Regions from separate parts of the Photobacterium sp. HL06 genome, predicted to be linked through region 2. Evidence: riboswitches for the same ligand, from Rfam matches in the RefSeq annotation. Region 2 holds a riboswitch; each other region holds the start of a gene.
The links. Region 2 has a riboswitch for lysine ahead of lysC (lysine-sensitive aspartokinase 3). Riboswitches for the same ligand answer to the same signal wherever they lie in the genome.
Positions count from the first base shown of each region.

Region 1: another riboswitch for lysine. It lies ahead of dapA (4-hydroxy-tetrahydrodipicolinate synthase); the one in region 2 lies ahead of lysC (lysine-sensitive aspartokinase 3).
Region 3: another riboswitch for lysine. It lies ahead of AC51G0_RS05105 (Na+/H+ antiporter NhaC family protein); the one in region 2 lies ahead of lysC (lysine-sensitive aspartokinase 3).

Region 1 is NZ_CM183914.1:1,518,296-1,525,594, forward strand. It holds gene AC51G0_RS07170 (GGDEF domain-containing response regulator) at 1-907, shown strand, start outside; gene AC51G0_RS07175 (succinylglutamate desuccinylase/aspartoacylase family protein) at 1,071-2,177, opposite strand; gene AC51G0_RS07180 (PLP-dependent decarboxylase) at 2,327-3,535, opposite strand; gene AC51G0_RS07185 (2,3,4,5-tetrahydropyridine-2,6-dicarboxylate N-succinyltransferase) at 3,535-4,305, opposite strand; gene dapA (4-hydroxy-tetrahydrodipicolinate synthase) at 4,290-5,222, opposite strand; lysine riboswitch at 5,313-5,486, opposite strand; gene AC51G0_RS07195 (LysR family transcriptional regulator) at 5,738-6,676, opposite strand; gene AC51G0_RS07200 (efflux RND transporter periplasmic adaptor subunit) at 6,856-7,299, shown strand, end outside.
Region 2 is NZ_CM183914.1:345,057-352,355, forward strand. It holds gene metH (methionine synthase) at 1-1,805, shown strand, start outside; gene lysC (lysine-sensitive aspartokinase 3) at 2,047-3,339, opposite strand; lysine riboswitch at 3,533-3,713, opposite strand; gene AC51G0_RS01715 (pyridoxal-phosphate-dependent aminotransferase family protein) at 4,031-5,149, shown strand; gene AC51G0_RS01720 (PglL family O-oligosaccharyltransferase) at 5,197-6,984, opposite strand; gene uvrA (excinuclease ABC subunit UvrA) at 7,077-7,299, opposite strand, start outside.
Region 3 is NZ_CM183914.1:1,027,825-1,035,123, reverse strand. It holds gene hisA (1-(5-phosphoribosyl)-5-[(5-phosphoribosylamino)methylideneamino]imidazole-4-carboxamide isomerase) at 1-672, shown strand, start outside; gene hisF (imidazole glycerol phosphate synthase subunit HisF) at 691-1,464, shown strand; gene hisIE (bifunctional phosphoribosyl-AMP cyclohydrolase/phosphoribosyl-ATP diphosphatase HisIE) at 1,461-2,087, shown strand; gene AC51G0_RS05110 (thymidine kinase) at 2,194-2,772, opposite strand; gene AC51G0_RS05105 (Na+/H+ antiporter NhaC family protein) at 2,940-4,541, opposite strand; lysine riboswitch at 4,637-4,819, opposite strand; gene AC51G0_RS05100 (H-NS family histone-like protein) at 5,191-5,589, shown strand; gene AC51G0_RS05095 (lytic murein transglycosylase) at 6,018-6,989, opposite strand; gene AC51G0_RS05090 (YcgL domain-containing protein) at 6,992-7,279, opposite strand.

The DNA of each region.
Region 1 (7,299 bases), 1.2 Mb from region 2:
GGGAGAGGAAGCGTTAGCTCATACTCTTGATCATGATTTTGCGTTGATCCTTCTCGATGTTCAGATGCCAGGCATGGATGGCTATGAAGTTGCGGAATTGATGCGAGGAAACAAGAAAAACCGACATATCCCGATCATTTTTGTCACTGCCGCCTCTAAAGCACCCGACCACATATTTAAAGGTTATGAGTCCGGCGCTGTCGATTATCTGCTGAAGCCTTTGGTTCCCATCGTCTTCCAGAGCAAAGTTGGTGTGTTTATCGAGTTATTTGAACAAAAAGAAGCATTGCGGGAAAAAACACAAGAGTTTGACCGCAAACTTGTTGAGCTTGAGGAGTTACAGCAGCAGCTAGAGGAAACGAATGAACAACTACTGATGTTGTCCACCACCGATGGCCTGACTGGCCTGTTGAATCGGCGGCGTTTTGATGAGGTATTTAACGCGGAGTGGAAGCGGGGAATGAGAGCCCAAAGATCTCTCTCCTTGATCATGCTAGATATTGATCATTTTAAAGCCTACAACGATACCTACGGGCACCAGGTTGGTGATGACTGCCTCAGGGAAGTTGCACGTACGCTTTCGAGCATTCCACTGCGTGAATTGGATAAGTTTGCTCGTATTGGTGGTGAAGAGTTTGCCATTATACTCCCTGAAACCGATAGTGAAGGGGCAATGCAAGTCGCAAAACGTATCAGAGAGAGCATTGAGATATTGAGTAAACCTCATAGCTCTTCACCTTCGAGCAATTACCTTACTGTGAGTGTTGGTGTCTCTACCGTTATTCCTAATCCAAATATTTCTGCTCGTAAACTGCTGGAAGTTGCGGATGATGCTTTATATGAAGCGAAACATAGTGGTCGAAACTGCTGTTGTAGTATGGCAGTAAGTGCAAAAGTAGACACTTAAGTGGTACCCCTTGCTTTCTTATGACAGTCGTTGGCGATGAGGGATAGCATTTTAATCATATTCAAAAGGGAGGAAAGAGCCTCCCTAGAAAAAAGTTCAATCATAGAGCCAGAAATCAGGTAGTGATACTGGATTCGAAGGCACTAAGCCTGCTTTATCAGGCCTAAAGCATAAATGTATTGGTCAGTACCTTATACAGCTCCGTTCCTTGTTGTACGCTTGCTGAGGCAAAGTGCAAGACCGGGATGCTGTCACAGGGCAGGGTAAGATCACGGCTTAGGCAAGACTCACTGCCGAGGGTATTAAAGTGCCAAAGGGTAGCGAGGGGCTCACCAGCAGCAAGTGGCTGATTAAGCTGAGCCCGATATTCGACCTGACCGCCCGCCGGGCTGTGATAGGCTTTATAGTCACTTAGATCACAGGCATAGAGCGAGACAGGATCACAAATAAATGGATTGTCTTGCCACACACCCTGGTGCTGTAGGTAATTGCAGATCCCTAGCGCATCACGCTCGGCTGCGTTCACATCTAACAGCTCTTGCGAACCTAGCTCTATGGTAAAGGCATCCACCATCACGGGTAGCTTGCGGCCAAGTTTGGCAAATTGCTGGCTTAGCTGCCACCAAGGGCTAAAGCTGGCTTCATCCAGTGCGCCGCTAAAGTCACTTGGGATCAGGATATTTAGCGGGATATTAAAGTGGCGGGCTCGCTCGCGGGCATATTCCGGTACATAGAGATGGCGAGCAGAGATAGGGCCGGTATGCAGGTCAAGGACAATATCGGCTTCCATGGCCATTTTCTGCAGGTTGATGGCCAAATGCTGACCACAGGACAGGCCCCATGCTGAGCTCTGGCGTTCTTCAAGTTGCTCCCTTAGTTCTTGGCGAAACGCATCACGGATCACGGCCTCGTCGGCATCTAAGTATTGTTGGCTGAAAGGTTCAAGCAGGCTGCTATTAAAATGATATTGGCGATTCCAGTTGATACCTGTAACCGGATCAAAACGGCCAAGGGTAAACTCGCCACTCTTTTGGTTGATGCCAAGAGGGTTAGCTTGAGGAACCATTACCACATCCCCTTGCGGCGGATGCTTGCGGAATAGGTCTAACAGCTGGTAAATAACGGCATTTCCCTGCACTTCGGCACCATGGATATTGGCCTGAATATAAACACGCGGGCCATCGCCCCGACCTTTAATATGGATCACCGGCACTTCCATCGGATCGCCGGTTGGCTGTTCGCCAACTTTGACAGTAGTTGTTTTTATCATCTGCACTGCCGGATATGTTGATCCGGCTCCTTTCCATGTTGTGGCAACAGCATAACACTTGGTGGTTAGAAGTGTATGCTGTTGCAGGTAACGCTGAAAATTGCTAGCCGTGACAGGGCTGGCTATTTACCCCTGAGCTCACTATTTGCCTAAGCTAAATAATGGCTGGCTGGAGCACTTGCTCGCACAACCTTCATACCTTCTCGAGAGAAAGTTAACTCAGCAGGGAGGTTGTGGCACAGGAAGTAGGGCATACTTTCGGTAAAACCATACGCTCCTGCTTGAGAGAAGATCAACCACTCACCACGCTGCAGGCCGCCTGGCAACTGTAAGCTGCCGAGGCAATCTAGCCCGGTGCAGAGGGCGCCGTGGATCTGGTAAGACCTAAGTAGCGAATCATCAGCTTGTAGAGTTTCAACTGGGAATGCTTGCTCTGTGAGTGCCGGACGCAGCAGGTGCTGGCTTCCGCCTTCAATGACGGCAAAGCGGACACCTTGGTTATGTTTGATGTCGGCCACTTTACTCGCATAATAGCCATAAGGGCCAACCGCATAACGGCCTAGTTCCATCCAGCACTCGCCAAGCTGGAACTCGCTTTTTAGCTGTGTTAGCCCTTGGCAAACCTGCTGCCAGTCAAGTTCTTGCTGTTGTCCGGCATAAGGGATACCAAGCCCGCCGCCTAAGTCGACAATCGGTTCTTCTATTTGCCAGGCATCAAGTAGGGCAGCAAGTCGCGGCATAGCCGCCCACCAGGTTTGCACTAGGGTATCGGCACAAAGGATATTGCCCCACTGGAAGCAATGCACGCCCAGCAGCTCAAAGTCGTCAGGTAGCGTGAAAGCATCCGGCATCCACTGCTCAGGTGTCAGCCCGAACGGGGTTGGAGAGCTTCCCCCTAAGACATTCATCTTGTCTTCTGGATTTTGAGCCCACGGCAGTTGCACCCGTAATAAGACCTGGACGCGAATTTGCTTTTCGCTGGCGATCTTGGCCAGATCATCGGCCTGCTGGTGACTCTCCAGCACAAAAATGCGGACGCCATGCTCGATAAATTCGGCCAGGTGCTCTGGTGTTTTTACCGGCCCGGTATTTAAAATACGTGCCGGGTCGACGCCTTGCGCCAAGACCTGATGTAATTCGCCTAAGCTCGCGACATCAAAGCCAAAGCCCCTGGCGTCAAGGGTTTGGATGATGGACGATAGCGGATTTGCTTTAACGGCATACCATAATCTGGCTGGCGCATCTGCAAGGTTTGCCAAGTGTTGATCGAGTCCATCAAGATCGTAGGCATAAAAGGAGTGTGGTTGTTGCTCGCTGGCCAGTTGCAGCGCTTTGCGAACGTGCTCAGTCAGTGCCATTAACGCAGTGCCTCTTCCAGTACCAGTGAAGCATCGCTGCTGTCATCCCGGTATTTGATGATAATCGGGCACTGTACGCTCAAACCCATCTTCTTGCCCCACTCACTGCTGGCAGGTCGGCTGCCCGGAACGACAACTGCGCCTTCTGGGATTGGTGCCCCTTTTGGTAACTGGCACTCATTGACCAGATCATAAACAGCAACAGCCGCAGACAGAGTAACACCTGGTGCCAGTACCGCTCCTTTTTTGACGACTATCCCTTCAACGATCACACAACCGGCCCCGATAAAAGCATCATCTTCGATGATCACAGGTGTTTGACCAACAGGCTCCAGCACACCGCCGATTTGCACACCCGCGGAGAGATGGACATTTTTGCCGATTTGGGCACAGGAGCCAACGAGGGCGTGGCTGTCTACCATCGTACCGCTATCGACATAGGCGCCGATATTAATGTAGGCCGGTGGCATGATCACAACGCCTGGCGCAACATAAGCACCGCGTCGAACCGCTGAACCTCCCGGTACCATGCGAACCTGTTCTTCCGGCCTGAATTGGCGTGGATTCAGGTTATGTTTGTCGACTGCGCCAGGGTATTCAGGCCCGAAGCTAACGAGTTCGCCAGCTGGAAAAGCGGCTAGGATCCCTTGTTTCACGCCAGCATCGGCGTGCCATTCTCCTTGTGGATCCTGGGTGGCGGTACGCACTTCGCCGCGCTCAAGTTGGTCAAGTAAAAGTTTCCAGTCTGGGGCTACTACTGATTCAGACATGTTTCCATCCATTGGTTTATTTTTAAATCGGCATTGATAATCGGGGTTAATTCTTGCATCTCGTCCATGTAAAGCGGGGGACGCAGTCCGGCGTTATTGAGACGACCCTGACGCTGCATCAGGGCTTTTACCGGGATTGGGTTAGAGGCACAGAACAAGCTGTTGCTGGCTTGTTGCCATAGGGCCTTGAAGTCTGGCGCTGGTTGGCTAAAGCTCTGGCGCACATAGTGCGCAGTGGCTTCGGGCCAGGCGTTGGCGGCCACAGATACCAGGCCGCAGGCACCGGCGGCAATAAAATCGACCAGCAGGCCATCATCGCCACAGAAATACTGTAGTGACGGGGCTGCGTTGTGGTAACGGGTGAAAGTCTCGACGCATCCACTGGCTTCTTTCACAGCCCATGCGTTGGAGTGACTAGCTAGTGAACTCAAGGTTTGTTCGTCGAGGGCGACACCGGTGCGTGAAGGCACGTTATAAATCATGCATGGCCATTGGCTGGCATCAAGTAGGCTGTTAAACCACTTCAACTGGCTAGCGGCACCAGGCTTGGCGTATAGCGGAACCGGTATTAGCAGGGCATCAACAGGATAACCTGCCAAGAACTCCAGCCATTGCATCTGTTGTTGCAGTTGGAAGCCGCCGACGCCCACCATGAGTGGAACAGAAAGCTCCAGTGCGCAGATATGGCGGATCACGTCCTGCTGTTCAGCAGCTGTCATCGCTAATGCTTCGCCGGTACTGCCAAGGATCAGGATCCCATTGCCAGCCGCTTCTTGCTCTTTTGCCAATTGGGCCAGGCTAGCAAAGTCAATCGACTCATCGGCGTGGAACGGGGTGATGAGGGCCGTCCATAAAGTAGTTTGCTGTAAGCGTGCATTCCCGGCAGCGGGAGCAGAAATAGAAGTTTGATTAGGCATCTCTCATCCGAACTTTTTAATATCAGTTCAGAGAGCTTGGTTTTGCGAAGGCACCAATGGCAATGAGCCACTTTGGGGCAATAAAGCACAAATACCAGAAGCTCTCCACCATAGGTGACAGTCCTGAGGATTCAGCCTCAGCAACCGGTAAGTCTTGCTTCCAAACGCAAAACACTTACCTCGGCGTTAATCCCCCTTATCTGCGGTCACGGGTACTTGGATACCTCGAGCAGACTACCTGGTTAACGCACCTCTTCTGATCCCAACAATACTTGGGATAGCTTGATTCAAACATCAAATGTAGATAGGTGTCAACAATATCGTGAATATTTATGCGTATAGACTATCGCTTTCTGTCATCGATAAGGCAAGAGGGGCTGGTGTGTAGAGAAACAAATCCATGCGAAAATGGAAGTTAATTCTTATCTGGGATTGCATAAATGCGGACAGGGTTTATCACTATACCCTTTTGGAGTCGCCAAACCAGCCTAATGCTGGTTTGGCTGTCGGCTTGTTTACGAGCAGACACACTCAAAGACTTCCCGGAGGTTTTGGTTCCACCGGGTAACGAATTTTTCCTGAATATGGTCCCTCAGCCATTGTAGGCCTGCATCCTTGTCCTGGCGTTTGTGCCACCACATTGAAACAGAGCCTCGGGGGATCTCTATCGGGCTGTGGGTGACGGAAAGCTTACCGCTGGCAACGTGCTTATAGGTTGCTGCTGCCGGTAGAATGGCAATGAGATCACTGTCAATGAGAAGGGGGGCTGCAGAAGCAAAGTGATTGACCGTAACGGCTACTCGTCGCGTCATCCCAAGCTGGTGCAAAGCCCTGTCTGTCGCTCCATAGCTATCGCCCGATAGCGAAACCAGCAGGTGATCGGCATTGGCAAACTCTTCAATGGTTAAATCCGGTTTTGCCAACGGGTGGTCTTTTCGCATTGCGCAAACGTGGCAGATATCGAGAAGGTGTGTTGAACGGATACTTTCCGGTAGCGGGGTAGTCGCCCCCATGACCAAATCCACTTCGGCATCATCCAAGACTTTTTGGGCATTGATGATGGTATAGGGAACCGCATGCAGGTTGATACCCGGCGCGTGTTCTTCAAAATAACGTCGTAAGTCCAACCAGACGGTATCTACGACGATATCGCTGACGGCGATCCTGAATGTGCGTTTAGCGACTTGGGGCTCAAAGGTATCAGGTTCAATAGCGCGATTTAGATCGTGCAGAGGATCCCGTATTTGATCCCAGAGGTTTTTCGCATAAGTTGTTGGCTGGATATTACGGCCGTCTTTGACAAACAAATCATCCTTCCACGCCCCCCGCATCCTGGCTACCGCGTTAGAGATCGCTGGCTGTGTCATTGATAACCGCTCAGCAGTACGGGTGATCGATTTCTCGGTCATGATGGTATCAAAAATGACCAGGAGGTTGAGTTCTTGCGGTCGCATACCTAGCTCCCTGCTTATGTATTGGAGTGCGATACATCATAGTATTTTATGTATTGGCTGGCTAGTATTGGTCAATACATCATAAAAATTTATGTGTGTGATAACAATTTAAAATTATTTGTGATGTGTTAGGCGGCATAGAATGCTCTCCATAAGAACTACATTCCATGGAGAATAAGATGAGAGCACAACAAGGATTACGGAACCTGGTGCTAGCTACAGTAGCTGCTGGTGTGCTGGTGGCCTGCCAGCCGCAGATTGGAGAGCAGGCCAGCCATGGCCAACCGCCAGCTCCGCAGATCACGGTTGCACAAGTGATCAGCGAGCGGATCACCGAATGGGATGAATTTACAGGTCGCTTGCAGGCACCGCAAACTGTTGAACTAAAGCCTCGAGTCTCTGGCTACGTTGAGCAAGTGGTCTTCGAAGAAGGCACATTGGTTAAGGCGGGCGATGTGCTGTTTTTGATCGATGCCAAACCCTTAGAAGCTCAGGTAAGTCGTCTGAAAGCTGATCTGGTTGATGCACAAAGTCAGGCGCTGCTGGCTCAGCGACAGCTTGCACGTGGCAAGCAACTGATAAAAAAGAATGCTATTTCTCAGGAAGAGCTCGACAATCGTGCT
Region 2 (7,299 bases):
ACCGTCGAGATGACAGTACTGAGCGTTTACTGGATATTGCGGGGAAATACCGTGACAGTGGTGCGGTGGAAGATGATCGCAGTGCACAAGAATGGCGTGGCTGGGATGTCGAAAAACGCCTTTCACATGCGTTGGTCAAAGGTATAACGGAATTTATTGTCGAAGACACGGAAGAAGCTCGCCAAAATGCAAGCAAGCCACTTGAAGTGATTGAAGGCCCGTTGATGAACGGGATGAATATCGTTGGTGATTTGTTCGGTGAAGGCAAGATGTTCCTGCCGCAGGTAGTGAAATCAGCGCGCGTCATGAAACAGGCTGTTGCTTATCTTGAACCGTATATTAATGCTGAGAAACAGGCCGGTAGCTCGAACGGCAAGATTTTGATGGCGACAGTAAAAGGCGATGTTCACGATATTGGGAAGAATATTGTCGGTGTCGTACTGCAGTGTAATAACTACGAAATCATTGATCTTGGCGTGATGGTATCTTGCGATAAGATCCTCAAAGTTGCGAAAGAGGAGAATGTCGACATTATTGGCCTGAGCGGCCTGATCACTCCATCGCTTGATGAGATGGTACATGTGGCGAAAGAGATGGAACGCCAAGGCTTTGATTTACCATTGCTTATAGGGGGGGCGACCACCTCTAAAGCACATACAGCTGTGAAGATTGAAGAAAATTACCACGCGCCGGTAGTCTATGTTTCGAATGCTTCTCGTGCCGTTGGGGTATGTTCTGCTTTGCTCTCTGATGAACAGCGGCCAAAGTTTGTTGAACGTTTAGAGAAAGAGTACGAGGTTGTGCGGGATCAGTATGCCCGTAAAAAACCACGTACCGCCCCGATCACCTTGGAAGAAGCCCGAGCCAACAAAGTGGATATCGATTGGGAGGCCTATCAGCCACCCGTTCCGGCAAAAGGCGGGATCCACACGTTTAATGATTTCCCAGTATCTAGATTACGCAAGTATATCGACTGGACGCCTTTCTTTATGACCTGGTCGCTCAGTGGTAAATACCCAACCATCTTACGCCATGAAGTGGTGGGAGAAGAAGCGCAGCGCCTATTTGATGATGCTAATAAGCTGTTGGATGAGATTGAGCAAAGCGGCATGATTAAGGCCAATGGTGTCTGTGGATTGTTCCCGGCCAACAATATCGGTGATGATATTGAGGTTTACACCGATGAGTCTCGTACTGAGGTGCTGACGACCTTGCGTGGTTTGCGCCAGCAGACGAACAAACCCAAGGGGCCAAACTACTGCCTGTCGGATTATATTGCGCCGAAAGAGAGCAAAAAGGCTGACTGGATTGGTGCTTTCGCTGTCACTGGCGGGATCGGAGAATATGACATAGCTGCTCAGTTTAAGGCTAAGGGCGATGATTACAACGCCATTATGATCCAGGCGGTAGCTGATCGCTTGGCTGAAGCATTTGCTGAGTGTATGCACAAAATGGTGCGTAAGGAAATCTGGGGTTATGCGGCTGATGAAGATCTGAATAATGACGATCTGATCCGCGAGAAGTATCAAGGTATTCGTCCTGCGCCGGGCTATCCGGCTTGTCCTGAACATACCGAGAAGGACGAGATCTGGAAGTTGCTGGATGCCGAGGCAAATACGGGTATGACCCTGACAGAGAGTTTTGCAATGTGGCCGGGAGCGGCGGTATCGGGCTGGTATTTCTCCCATCCGGAATCTCGCTACTTTGCGGTGGCACAGATCCAAGCCGATCAGCGTGATAGCTATGCTGAGCGTAAAGGCTGGGATCTGGTTGAAGCAGAAAAGTGGCTGGGGCCTAACCTTTAAATTCAGAGTTATACCAATCGGGATAAGTAAGTGTTCAGATAATTGCGCAGGAAAAATCACCTAAGGCAAGGAAGAATTTGCAGTAACTAGTGGTTCTAATTACAAAAATTCTGACGTAGTAATAGGTGATTTTAACCAGCAAGAATGATCAAGTACTTATGCTGATTGGTATTAGCCATTAAGATGAGAAGGGCGCCGCAAGGCGCCCTTTTACTGTTATTACAATCCAGGTTCGGTTGAGTTACTCAAGAATTTTGCGGTGCAGTGTTTTCACCACAGATTTTGCATCTTGCTCCTTAACGAGGAAACACAGGTTGTGCGGGCTGGCACCGTAGCAAATCATGCGTAGGTTATAGTCATCCAGCGCCCCAAAGATCTGTCTTGCTGAACCCTTGGTACTGCTCATCTGGTTACCAATAAGAGCAACGAGGCATAGGCCTTGTTCAACCTCAACACGGCATAGCTTGCTGAGCTCTTCGACGGCTTTTTCGGGTAGTGTAGGCGCGCCGCCTCCCGTATCGGTTTGATCCAGGGTGAGTGAGACACTGACTTCTGAGGTAGTGATCAGGTCCACTGAAATTTTATGCTCGGCAAGGATGCGAAACACTTCGGCTAAGAAACCATAGGCATGGAACATATTCAGGCTGGTTAGCGTGACCATAGTCTGGTTGCAGCGCAGGGCCAGTGCACGGAATAGTGGGGCCTTATTGACGCTTTCACGGATCCATGTTCCACCTTGCTCCGGTGCTTTTGATGAGCCGATAAACACCGGGATCTGCTGGCGAACAGCCGGAACCAATGTTGAAGGGTGTAGGATCTTTGCCCCGAAGTTTGCCATTTCAGAGGCTTCGCTGAAACTGATCTCTTTAATGGGCTTAGCCGCCGGGGTAATGCGGGGATCGGTGGTGTACATGCCGGGTACATCCGTCCAGATTTCCAGCGTTGCGGCATCTGTTGCTTCAGCCACCAGTGCGGCACTGTAGTCACTGCCGCCACGTCCCAGTGTAGTGGTCGTCCCTTCGCTATCCGAGCCAATGAAACCCTGCGAGACCACCACCTGCTTCTCCAATAGTGGCTGTAGTTGCGTGGCTGCCAGCTGGCGGATCACCTCTGGCTGAGGGATCGCTTTACCAAATTGGCTGTCGGTACGCATAATGTCACGAATATCGAAACGGACGGTATCGACGCCCATTTCGTTGAGGATCTGAGTAAACAGGTGGGTTGATAGTAGCTCACCATGAGAAACTAGCTGGTCGGTCAGTTGCGCGCTAGGCTGTATTGCCGCTTGTTCAGCCAGGGTTGAGACTGAGTCTAGCAAGCTACCTATCGCAGAGGTCACGGTTTCAGGCGATTTCAGCTCACTGATGACACCATGGTGTATTTCTTTCAGGCGAGTCAGAAGCTGTTGGCGAAGGGCTGCATCATTGACGCCGTTGGCCAGCTCGACAAGCAGGTTGGTAACACCAGAGCAGGCACTGATCAAAACGATACGGGCGGCTGGGTTGTGTTTGATGATGGCGGCACTACGGCTCATTGCAGTAAAATCTGCAACGCTGGTTCCACCAAACTTAGCGACAGTCAGGGCTGTGGCATTATTAACTACAGGGCTCAAAGTAAGTCTCCCAATAACAGTAAAATTATAACGAAGAATAGGGAATTTACTCGGGAGGATATTCCCGACATCCAATTGTCAGGAGAGCAGGTAGGCGAGACGTATTGATAGCGCTACAACCAGAAGCTCCCCACCTTTCAAAAGAGAAAGGTGACAGCCAGAAGGATTCAACCTTCATAGCCGATACTACTGGCCCCCTGTCCAGCAGTATCTCGGCGTTACTCCCCCTCTCTATGCTGCTTAGGGGTGGGGCCCCGCAACCATAGATACCTGGGTAACGCTCCTCTTCTATTTTTACCTGATGGTATTCCAATCATCAGGATGAACAAAAAACGATCTCTATTGAAGCGAATTTGTTACTTGCTTGTCAATGGGAACATGAGAATTTATGCAAAGAAATTGCAATAAATACGACGGGCTATTTATATGCTTGGTTACGTTGCTTGGTTACATTGCTTGCTTCGAAACGAAATTCCTTTAATACTGGTTAACTGCGTGAAGACCAAACGGTACGCTTTTGTGTTCCAGGCAAGCGTACCGCTGGGAGCAACATTCTCGCCCTACCACAGCACTTCAGGGAATCACCGAACTCTTACTAAAGGGAGATACAATAATGACAATCGGTAGCTTTTATCCTCCACAACGAACACTAATGGGCCCTGGGCCGTCAGATATTTACCCGCAGGTTCTACAGGCCTTAAGCCGTCCGACGATTGGCCACCTAGACCCGTTGTTTATAGGCATGATGGATGAGCTGAAGCAGTTGCTGCAGTATGCCTTCCAAACACAAAATACGTTCACGATTGCGGTATCGGCACCGGGCAGTGCCGGTATGGAAGCTTGTTTTGTTAACCTGGTAGAGCCGGGTGACAAAGTGATAGTCTGTCGCAATGGCGTGTTCGGCGATCGTATGCGTGAAAATGTCGAGCGTTGTGGCGGTGAAGCCGTGATGGTAGATAACGCATGGGGCGAGCCCGTTGATCCGCAATTGGTTGAACAGGCACTAGAGGCGAACCCAGATGCAAAAATTGTCGCTTTCGTGCACGCAGAAACCTCTACTGGGGCATTGAGTGATGCCGAGGCGATTGCCAAGCTTGCACGCCAGCATGACTGCCTGACTATTGTTGATGCTGTAACGTCATTGGGTGGTGTCCCTCTGCTGGTGGATGAGTGGCAGCTCGATGCCGTGTATTCAGGTAGCCAGAAGTGCCTGTCGTGTGTACCAGGCCTGTCGCCGTTGACATTCTCACAGCGTGCCGTAGATAAAATCCAAAGCCGTAAGAGCCAGGTGCAGAGCTGGTTCCTCGATCAAAGCTTGGTCTTGGGTTATTGGAGTGGTGAAGGTAAGCGGAGCTACCACCATACAGCCCCGGTCAATAGCTTGTATGCCTTGCACGAAGCGCTCGTTTTGCTAAAAAATGAAGGCTTGGAAAATGCATGGCAGCGCCATAAGGATGTTCACCTAGAGTTGCGTGAGGGGCTGGAGAAGCTGGGCATTGAGTTCGTGGTGGATGAAGCTCACCGCCTGCCACAGTTAAATGCCGTGCATATTCCTGATGGTGTTGATGATGCACTCGTGCGTAAAACATTGCTTGAACGCTATAACCTAGAGATCGGTGCCGGCCTTGGTTCGCTTGCCGGAAAGGCATGGCGGATTGGCCTGATGGGCTATGCGGCAAGAAGTGAAAATGTCGCCCTGTGCCTAAAGGCACTGGAAACGACATTAAAATAATGGTGAAAAAAAAACGGCTACCTCGGTAGCCGTTTTTGCAGGTGCCGTTAACTGGGTGAGCCTGAAGTCTCTGCACTATGGTTGGGGTCTTCGGCGATAGAGTCAGGTTTAATTAAAACCGGGATTGCCTCGCTGGAGGTAAAGTCGTTGCCAGGGAACAAATATTTGGCCTCCTGCCTGATTTGTTCAGCCTGGCTCTGGTTACCAAGGAACAGGTAGGCTGCAATCAAGTTTTGGTATAGGGCAGGACGCGGCCAGTTCACGGCTTTTTTAGTGGCCCATTGAATATACTCATTGACCAGATCCGGGTTGCTAGATGCCGCGCCAAGTTGGAGCTGCGTGACGTGCAAATCCCATTCAAAACGATTTTTCCAGGCCCAAGGGTTATTGACCTTCAGCAGGTAGTCGACATTGGTAGGTCGGGTCGTTTCATATTTTGTCAGCAAATAGCCGGAGTACAAGGTGGTTGCCATATAGCTAGCTGTGGCTATCGGTAGCAGCAGGACCAAAAAGCGGATAGTCAGTACATAGTTTGCTTTGAGCTTGTAGTATTTGGCTGTTAGGTTATCGACCCAGTAAATCAAAATAATGAAAATCGCCCAGTGCACCAGTGAATGGTAAAACGGGTATTCCAACTGGGTATGCAAGGTGATTGGGAAAAACAAGCCAACCAGTGCCAGCTGGGTGCCCTCCCGTGCTTTCTTTATTCTGGCAAATACAGCAACAGCGGCTAGCAACAGGGCAAGGAGCGGAACGATACCGCCTTCGGAAGCCCAGTAAAGCAGTTCATTGTGCGGATGGTCGAGCGCTGCAAGGCCATAATGTTGCTCTGGATCAGCTTGGTGCCATTGTGCTGTTTGGGTAATGAAAGAGGACTCAAATGTTCCGTAGCCATAGCCTGTTAACGGCTGTTTTAAGAACATGTTAAAGGCTTGCGGAATATGGATGGAACGTGCACTTTCCAGGCTGAGTTTATTATCTGACGGTGCCCAGCCGCTATTGCTGCTCAGGTTCCAAGACACACTCAGGCCAAGTACAACCATCAATAGCCACATCCGCCATTGCGCCTTGGCTGCAAAGCGGCGCAGGTACGGGATCATCAGCCCGGTACCTACCACGGCACCCAGCCAACCGGTGCGGGAGCTGAGAACAACCAACATAGGAATAGTGACAACAGGGGTCAGAAGCAGAACCAGTTGCAGCCATGACCATTTTCCTCGGTACATCGGGATCCGTGTCAGTAAATAAGCTGACAAGACCAAGCCGGTAGCCAAAAAGCTGGCCATGACATTGGGTTGCTGGAAGATACCGTAAGGACGGTTTTCTACGGTGTCATAACCAATGGCATTGCCGGGCTCTAAGACTAAAAACTGGCACCAACCGAATAGGGCCTGGATCCAAACCGCAGCCAGGATCATCCACAGCATACGCTGGCGTTGCTTTTGACTGAATGAGAACTGCTGGAGGCTGATAAAAAATAACAGTCCGGCCCACAGGCCTAATAGTCGGTTGATCACTTCGGAACCAACAGCATTGGGGTACAAGGCAGGAATAGTCAGCAGCGTACAGCATGCAAAGAGGATCAGTGTCAGGCGTGAATAGCGCCAGGTCTTCTGGCGGCAGATCTCCAACAAACCGAAGGCAATGGCAAAGCTGAACGGGATCCAGCTAGTGGTATTGAATGACAGCTCCAGCCCAGAGCCTCCCGGGTTATGCTGGAAGTAATGCATGGCAAGTATAAAAAGCACACCCAATGAGGCCAAAAAGGGCCTAACCATGGGCTTGCTGACTTGCTGCTCTGCCAGTCTGGTACCTTGTACATGTAACACTGTCATTGCTATTCCGTGCCTGTTTAGCGGATCGTCTGATAATAAACAGGCTGATTGATACCAGCCTGAATCTTATTTGTCACCTTATTTAGCCTTTCTTAACCTAAGGTAGGCAGTAGCGGCTTGAGGAAACGCGCCGTATGCGAGCCATCAACCATCGCGACTTGTTCTGGCGTACCTGTTGCGACAATCTCACCACCACCATTCCCCCCTTCCGGGCCGAGGTCAATGATCCAGTCTGCTGTTTTGATCACATCAAGGTTATGCTCAATAACAACGATAGTATTGCCATGGTCGCGCAAGCGGTGCAGCACCGACAGC
Region 3 (7,299 bases), 680 kb from region 2:
GGCCAAGTCACAGAATACAAAGTTGATCCCGCCGAACAGTTCAAGCTGTATAACCAGGCAGGGGCCGATTGGCTACACCTGGTTGATCTTACCGGGGCTAAAGATACGTCGGCCCGCCAGCTGGATCTGATCAGTAAACTGCTTGCCAGCACTCCCGCTAATATTCAGATTGGCGGGGGGGTCCGGACGGAAAAGGACGTTGCTGATTTATTGGCAGCAGGCGCCCAGCGCGTTGTCATTGGTTCAACAGCCGTGAAACAGCCAGAGCTTGTTAAAGGCTGGATGGAAAAATACGGCCCTGAACATATTGTTCTGGCCCTTGACGTAAACATTGATGAAGATGGAAACCGCAAAGTAGCCATTTCAGGCTGGCAGGAAGATTCTGGCGTTAGCATAGAGGCCCTGCTGGATGACTTTTTAACCGTGGGCTTGAAACATGTCCTCTGTACCGACATCTCTCGCGACGGCACATTGGCAGGCTCTAATGTGGAACTGTATCTCGATCTATGTGCACAGTATCCGCAAGTACAATTCCAATCTTCTGGCGGTATTGGCGGCTTGAAAGATATCGAAGCCCTCAAGGGCAGTGGTGTAGCCGGTGTTATTGTCGGCCGGGCACTGCTCGACGGTAAATTTAGCGCTGAAGAAGCTTTTCAGTGCTGGAATAGCTAAGAAGCAAGGAGTAATAGCATGTTAGCAAGACGAATCGTTCCTTGTTTAGACGTCCGTGACGGACAGGTCGTAAAAGGTGTTCAGTTCCGAAACCACGAAATCATCGGTGATATCGTTCCACTGGCAAAACGTTACGCCGAAGAAGGCGCCGATGAGCTGGTGTTCTACGACATCACTGCATCAAGCGATGGCCGTGTCGTTGATAAAAGCTGGGTTGCCAGGGTGGCAGAAGTTATCGACATTCCATTTTGTGTCGCTGGTGGCATTAAGTCTGCTGAAGATGCTAGCCGGATCTTGCAGTTTGGGGCCGACAAAGTCTCTATCAACTCACCGGCGCTGGCCAATCCGGCACTGATCACCGAGCTTGCCGATAAATTTGGTGTGCAGTGTATTGTTGTCGGTATCGATTCCTACTTCGATGCCGATACCGGTAAGTACCAGGTTTACCAGTTTACCGGTGACGAGGCGCGTACCAAAGCCACCCAGTGGGAAACCCGAGACTGGGTACAAGAGGTGCAACGACGCGGTGCCGGTGAGATTGTTCTCAATATGATGAACCAGGACGGGGTACGCAATGGTTACGACCTCAAGCAACTTAACATGGTGCGCGAAGTATGCCATGTCCCGCTGATTGCCTCAGGTGGGGCGGGTAAAATGGTCCACTTTGCCGATGCCTTTAACCAAGCCAATGTAGACGGCGCCCTAGCCGCTTCTGTCTTCCACAAGCAAATCATCAATATCGGTGAGCTTAAGCAGTATTTGAAACAACAGGATGTGGAGATCCGACTATGAGCCTGATAACAAACATTAACTGGGAAAAAGTCGACGGGTTGGTACCAGCCATCGTTCAGGACAACACTAGCGGCCAGGTCCTGATGCTGGGATATATGAATGATGAAGCGCTGAATAAGACCCTGGAAACCAAGCAGGTCACCTTCTGGTCGCGCACCAAGAGCCGCCTCTGGACCAAAGGGGAAACCTCTGGCAACGTACTGCAGCTTAAAAGCATCAAGCTAGATTGCGATCAGGATACGCTGCTGGTCAAGGTCAACCCTATCGGTCCAACATGCCACCTGGGCACGACAACCTGCTTTGACAGCGACAGCACAATCGAAGGACAGGATGAGCAACCTGCCTTGGTGTTCCTTCATCAACTTGAGCAGATCCTGGCTGCTCGTAAAGATGCCGATCCAGAATCCTCTTACACAGCCAGCCTCTACGCCCGTGGTACCAAGCGGATTTCGCAGAAAGTGGGCGAAGAAGGCGTTGAAGTCGCGCTTGCGGCAACGTCGGGTGACAAGGAGGAGCTAGTCTGTGAGTCTGCAGATTTGATCTATCACTTGATCGTGCTGCTCCAGGATCAGGGCCTATCCCTATCCGATATCACCGCCAAATTACAAGAGCGCCATAAATAAACCGGAAAGATATCAATCTGGATAAATCGATTGGTATAAATACAACAAAGCCTGAGTGAATTTACTCAGGCTTTTTGTTTCATGGCCAATACACATTCTATGGGTATTAACGTCCTAGCGCTTCTTTATAATGCTTGCGGCAAACAGAGACATAGCGGTCATTGCCACCGATTTCTACCTGATCGCCATCAGCAATAGCCCGGCCCGTCTCGTCTTGGCGGATCACCATGTTTGCTTTACGGCCACAATGGCAAATTGTTTTCAGCTCAACCAACTTATCGGCCCACGACAGCAAGTATTTACTGCCTTCAAACAATTCACCTCGGAAGTCGCTGCGCAGGCCATAGCACAAGACAGGAATATGCATTTTATCAACCACTTCAGTCAGCTGGTAAACCTGCTCTTTGGTTAAGAACTGACACTCATCTATCAGGACACAATCAACCTTACCCGTCGCATGTATATCCTGAAGCTTGCGGTAAAGGTCGTCTTTCGCATTAAATAGCTCAGCGTCTTCTTGTAGACCTATACGCGAACTCACCTTTCCTTTGCCATATCGATTATCAATAGCTGCGGTAAAAATTACCGGTGTCATGCCACGCTCACGATAGTTAAAAGATGACTGTAGTAACGTCGTCGACTTACCCGCATTCATTGCCGAGTAATAGAAATACATCTGGGCCATAAGGCTCCCCGTCCAAGCGCAAAAAAACTGCCGAAATGCTACAGAAAATAGGGCCGAATTGAAAGCACCCGGATCAATCAAACAGTAACAAATACTGGCTCGCCGTTGATGCAAAAAAGCCTGCAATCAGATTGCAGGCTTTTTATCAACATAGAAGCGGCGAATGACTAGCTTTTCATCTTCGCAGCAAGTGCTGTCGGACGGCGAGATAGCCACATCAGCAGCAGGCACACCAGAATAAAGGTGATCGTCGCGGCCATAAACGCCACAGCCATTGAGCTTGTCAAACCCAGAACCAAGAAACCAACCGTAGATACAAACGCAACAGACACTGCGTATGGCAGCTGAGTAGCGACGTGATCAATATGGTGGCAGCGAGCCCCGGTCGAAGACAGAATAGTGGTATCTGAAATCGGTGAGCAGTGATCACCGAACACTGAACCTGCCAATACCGCACCCAGCATTGGTAGCATCAGTGCAATTTCCGTCGCAGCAGCCAGATCACCCGCAATTGGCAGCATGATACCGAATGTGCCCCAAGAGGTACCGGTTGAGAACGCCATCAGGCCAGCCAGCAAGAACAAAATTGCCGGTAGCAGCATTGGATTGATATTACCCTGCACAAGCGTAGACAGGTACTTACCTGTAGCCATATCACTGATCACGCTACCGATGCTCCAGGCAAACAGTAGGATCAGGATTGCACCAAACATTGACTTCGCACCAATCCACAGCGTTTGAACCACATCCGCCATTGGCAGACGCTGGCGTAATACCGGGATCATCGCACCGAACAGACCCACCAAGCCACCATATACCAGTGACATACCCACATCGGTATTCTCGAACGCACCTAGAATGTTAAAGGCAATACCATCAGCAGCCAGCGCCTGGGACCCAGTAAAAATCATAAAGAAGAAGGTTGAGAAGATCAGGGCAACAATCGGCATGATCAGATCAGAAACTCGACCGTTATCGCTTTCTTCAATTTCCAGCTCGTCGTTTAGATCTTTCGCCAAGCTATCATCATCGCCTTCATCGAAACCACGGCCATGGCTAGCCTGCAGTTCATGCTTTTTCATTGCACCAATATCTAGCTGGAACCAGGCAACAACAAATACCATTAATAAAGCAAAGACAGCATAGAAGTTCATTGGTGCTAATTGGATAAAGGCACTTAGCGCTGAATATTCCGTTACGCCGTGTGATACCAAGATCCCGCCAATAAGCGTAATAATGTATGCGCCCCAGCTTGAAGCTGGCATCAGCACACACATTGGTGCTGCGGTTGAATCGAGAATATAGGCAAGTTTTGCTCGGGAGACATAAAAGCGGTCGGTTACCGGACGAGAAATAGATCCTACTGCCAAGCTATTAAAATAGTCATCGACAAAGATAAACACACCCAGAAAAGCAGCCAGTAGCTTTGCACCACGCTTACTTTTGATTTTTGTTTGCGCCCACTCTGCAAATGCACGAGTACCACCTGAAAGGGTCAGCAGTGCTGTGGTCATTCCTAATAATATAAGGAAAGCGACAATGCTCATATTCCAGCTGTTGATTGCGCCATCATCAATGAAAAGTCCTTTCGCCGTACTACCTACATATTCTGCAGTTGCACCAAACGAAAAATCTGTCAGTAACAATGAACCTAGAAGGACACCAACGCCTAATGAAACCAATACGCGACGTGTCAGAATCGCTAAACCTAATGCCACAAGTGGCGGCAAAAGTGAAATGGATGAATGGGAAAAATCTACAATATTCATGATCTCTACTACAACCGATCCTGGTTGGAGATCTACTGCTGAACACGACATCGTCGCGAGAGAAGAGCATAAGAAAAGGATGACCCCTATTCCGACCCCACAGTAGCGCTCCATAGTTAATGTAATTAATACTATGGCAGTGCTGCCCCTATTCGGTGACAACCCCAGCAAGAAGGAATGATAAGCCTTACTTACTTCGGCATTGGCTCCTTTTGCAGACCATCAAAGGAATCACCCTCCAATCTGCTACTTATAGACAATGCGCCTCTACCCTTAGTCAAGGAATGGCTAATTCTACGGGATAGCGATTCATTTGCAACAAGTTACGATGAAAACTTTAACAGAAATAGTGAATAATCTTGCTCAGGTGCTGGAAAAATAAACAAAAACCCTACTATTCTATACCTTTTAATATGAAACAGAACGCACCGACATAATCAGTATGCTGTCATTGTATCCCGATTAATTGCACGAAAGGCATGGATAACAATTATTACAAATGAGATTTTATGAACCTAATTAGGAAAAATTTAATATCAGGACAGATATTTTATTTGGCATCAGGCTATTAAAAGTATTATTATTGCAATTATTGATTCGTGACTGCTATTATTATTTAAAATAGTTTTAAGCCAACAGGAAATTTAAAATGTCTGATGCAATGAAAGCGCTGTTAAACCTTCGTAGCCTTCGCGCACTTTCTCGTGAATATACTCTGGAACAACTTCAAGAAGCTCTTGAGAAACTACAAACTGTAGTGACTGAACGTGAAGAATCTGAAGCTGAAGAGCGCGCAAAAGAAAGTGAGCGTAATGAGAAACTGGCTCAGTACCGTGAAATGCTTCTAGCTGACGGCATCGATCCAGAAGAATTACTAGCGAGCCTGAGCAAAGCACCTAAAGCAAAACGCGCTGCTCGTCCTGCTAAATATAAATTCATTGATGAAAACGGCGAAGAAAAGACCTGGACTGGTCAAGGCCGTACTCCAAGTGCACTGAAGAAAGCACTTGATGAAGGCAAAGCTCTGGAAGAATTCGAAATCGAATAATTGCTGAATATAAGCTGAACAAAAGCCTGGTAAAATACCGGGCTTTTTTATATCTATAATCCTAAAGAGTAATAAAACAAACAACTAAAGTAGCTGTAAATCCTTTAACCCCACATTAAAAAGTAACACTGTGTCGTACCCATTCGTCATATAGATTGATATACAGATTGATAGCAATACGATAAATGGATCCCAGTACAGACCACTCACAATGCACTCCCAACGCTGCTTCAGCCCATCTTGGGCCTACATCGATGCATTGGCTTCACCGATGACAATAACTTCGCTTATTCAATCTTACCTGCCCAAGAATGCTTACACGACAGATGTGAATAATTCAGTTGAGACGTAATATTTACTCTATAAGCCAGAGAAAAGTACAAACAAAAAAAGCCAGACTTAATGTCTGGCTTTTCCTTGTCTAACTGTTACCGAATTCGGTCTGCTAGATGGCTAACAGCAAGGGCAAAATAATGCGATCTATTCCACTTTAACAAGGCTTGGTAATTTCCATAAACCAAATATGCCCTTCCATGACTATCATCAGGTTGAATAAGCCAAGCCTGAATATCTACATCAGGTAACCGCTGTCCATTCAATCTTCTTACGCCTAGTTTTTGCCATTCCGACAGAGGACGACCTTTTTCCTTTTCCACTCCCATTACCGAGTCATTCATACTACTCGGTAATTTTACTTGCCTTCCCCAGGTATATTTGTCATCCCAACCCGACTTATTCAGGTAATTGGCTGCTGAGGCAAACACATCAGCCTCAGTGCTCCAAATATCGATCCGGCCATCATTATTACCGTCTACGGCATAAGATAAAAATGAAGTTGGCATAAACTGTGGCTGACCCATCGCCCCAGCCCAAGAACCTTTCATCTTCTCAGGACTAATATGACCTTCATTCAAAATTTCTAAGGCCGCCATAACCTGCTTGCGGAAAAAAGCCTCTCGACGACCTTCATAAGCCAATGTCGATAAGGCTTCAATGACATTGTAATTACCCATCAGGCGTCCAAAGTTACTTTCGACCCCCCACAGGGCGACAACAAACCTCGGTTGAACACCTAATTGCCGACCAATTTTATCCAAAGCCGTTTTATGCTTCCGATATAGCTGGTTAGCTTGCTCTACTTTCCAGTCTGGTACTGCTCGAGGGATATATTCGTCTAAGGTCAACTTTCTTTCTGGCTGATTCTTGTCAGCCTTTACCGCACGTTCAGTAAATTTAATACCTTCGAAAGCAGAGTTGATTATCGACTCTGAAATTCCATTTTCACGGGCCTCAGCTTTGAGCCCGAGAACATATTCGTCAAACCCTACGTCAGCGGCCAATACCGAAGACGAGATCCCTAAACCTAAAGCCACAAGGGCCGATATCAATCGCTTGCGCATAGTTACCCTTTATGCATTTTTTCGGCTTTGTCAGCCTTATATTGTTCCAGCAAATTTGTCACTGGTGGTGGAACCTGAAGGTAATAGCCAACCGTTCCTAGTGCTTCTTTCACCTTGTCCACATCAGCCAGCGCTAATTTACGTCCATTATCGAGCTTCAGCACCATCACAAACTGAGGAGCTCCAAAAGTTGCCATCAGACTATCAGGAACCTCTGAAAAGTCGTCTTTGGTGTTGATATATAAATATGTGTTTTCTTTTTTAGGACTTTTGTAAATTGCACAAAACATCAAAAATAGCCTGTAAGTTA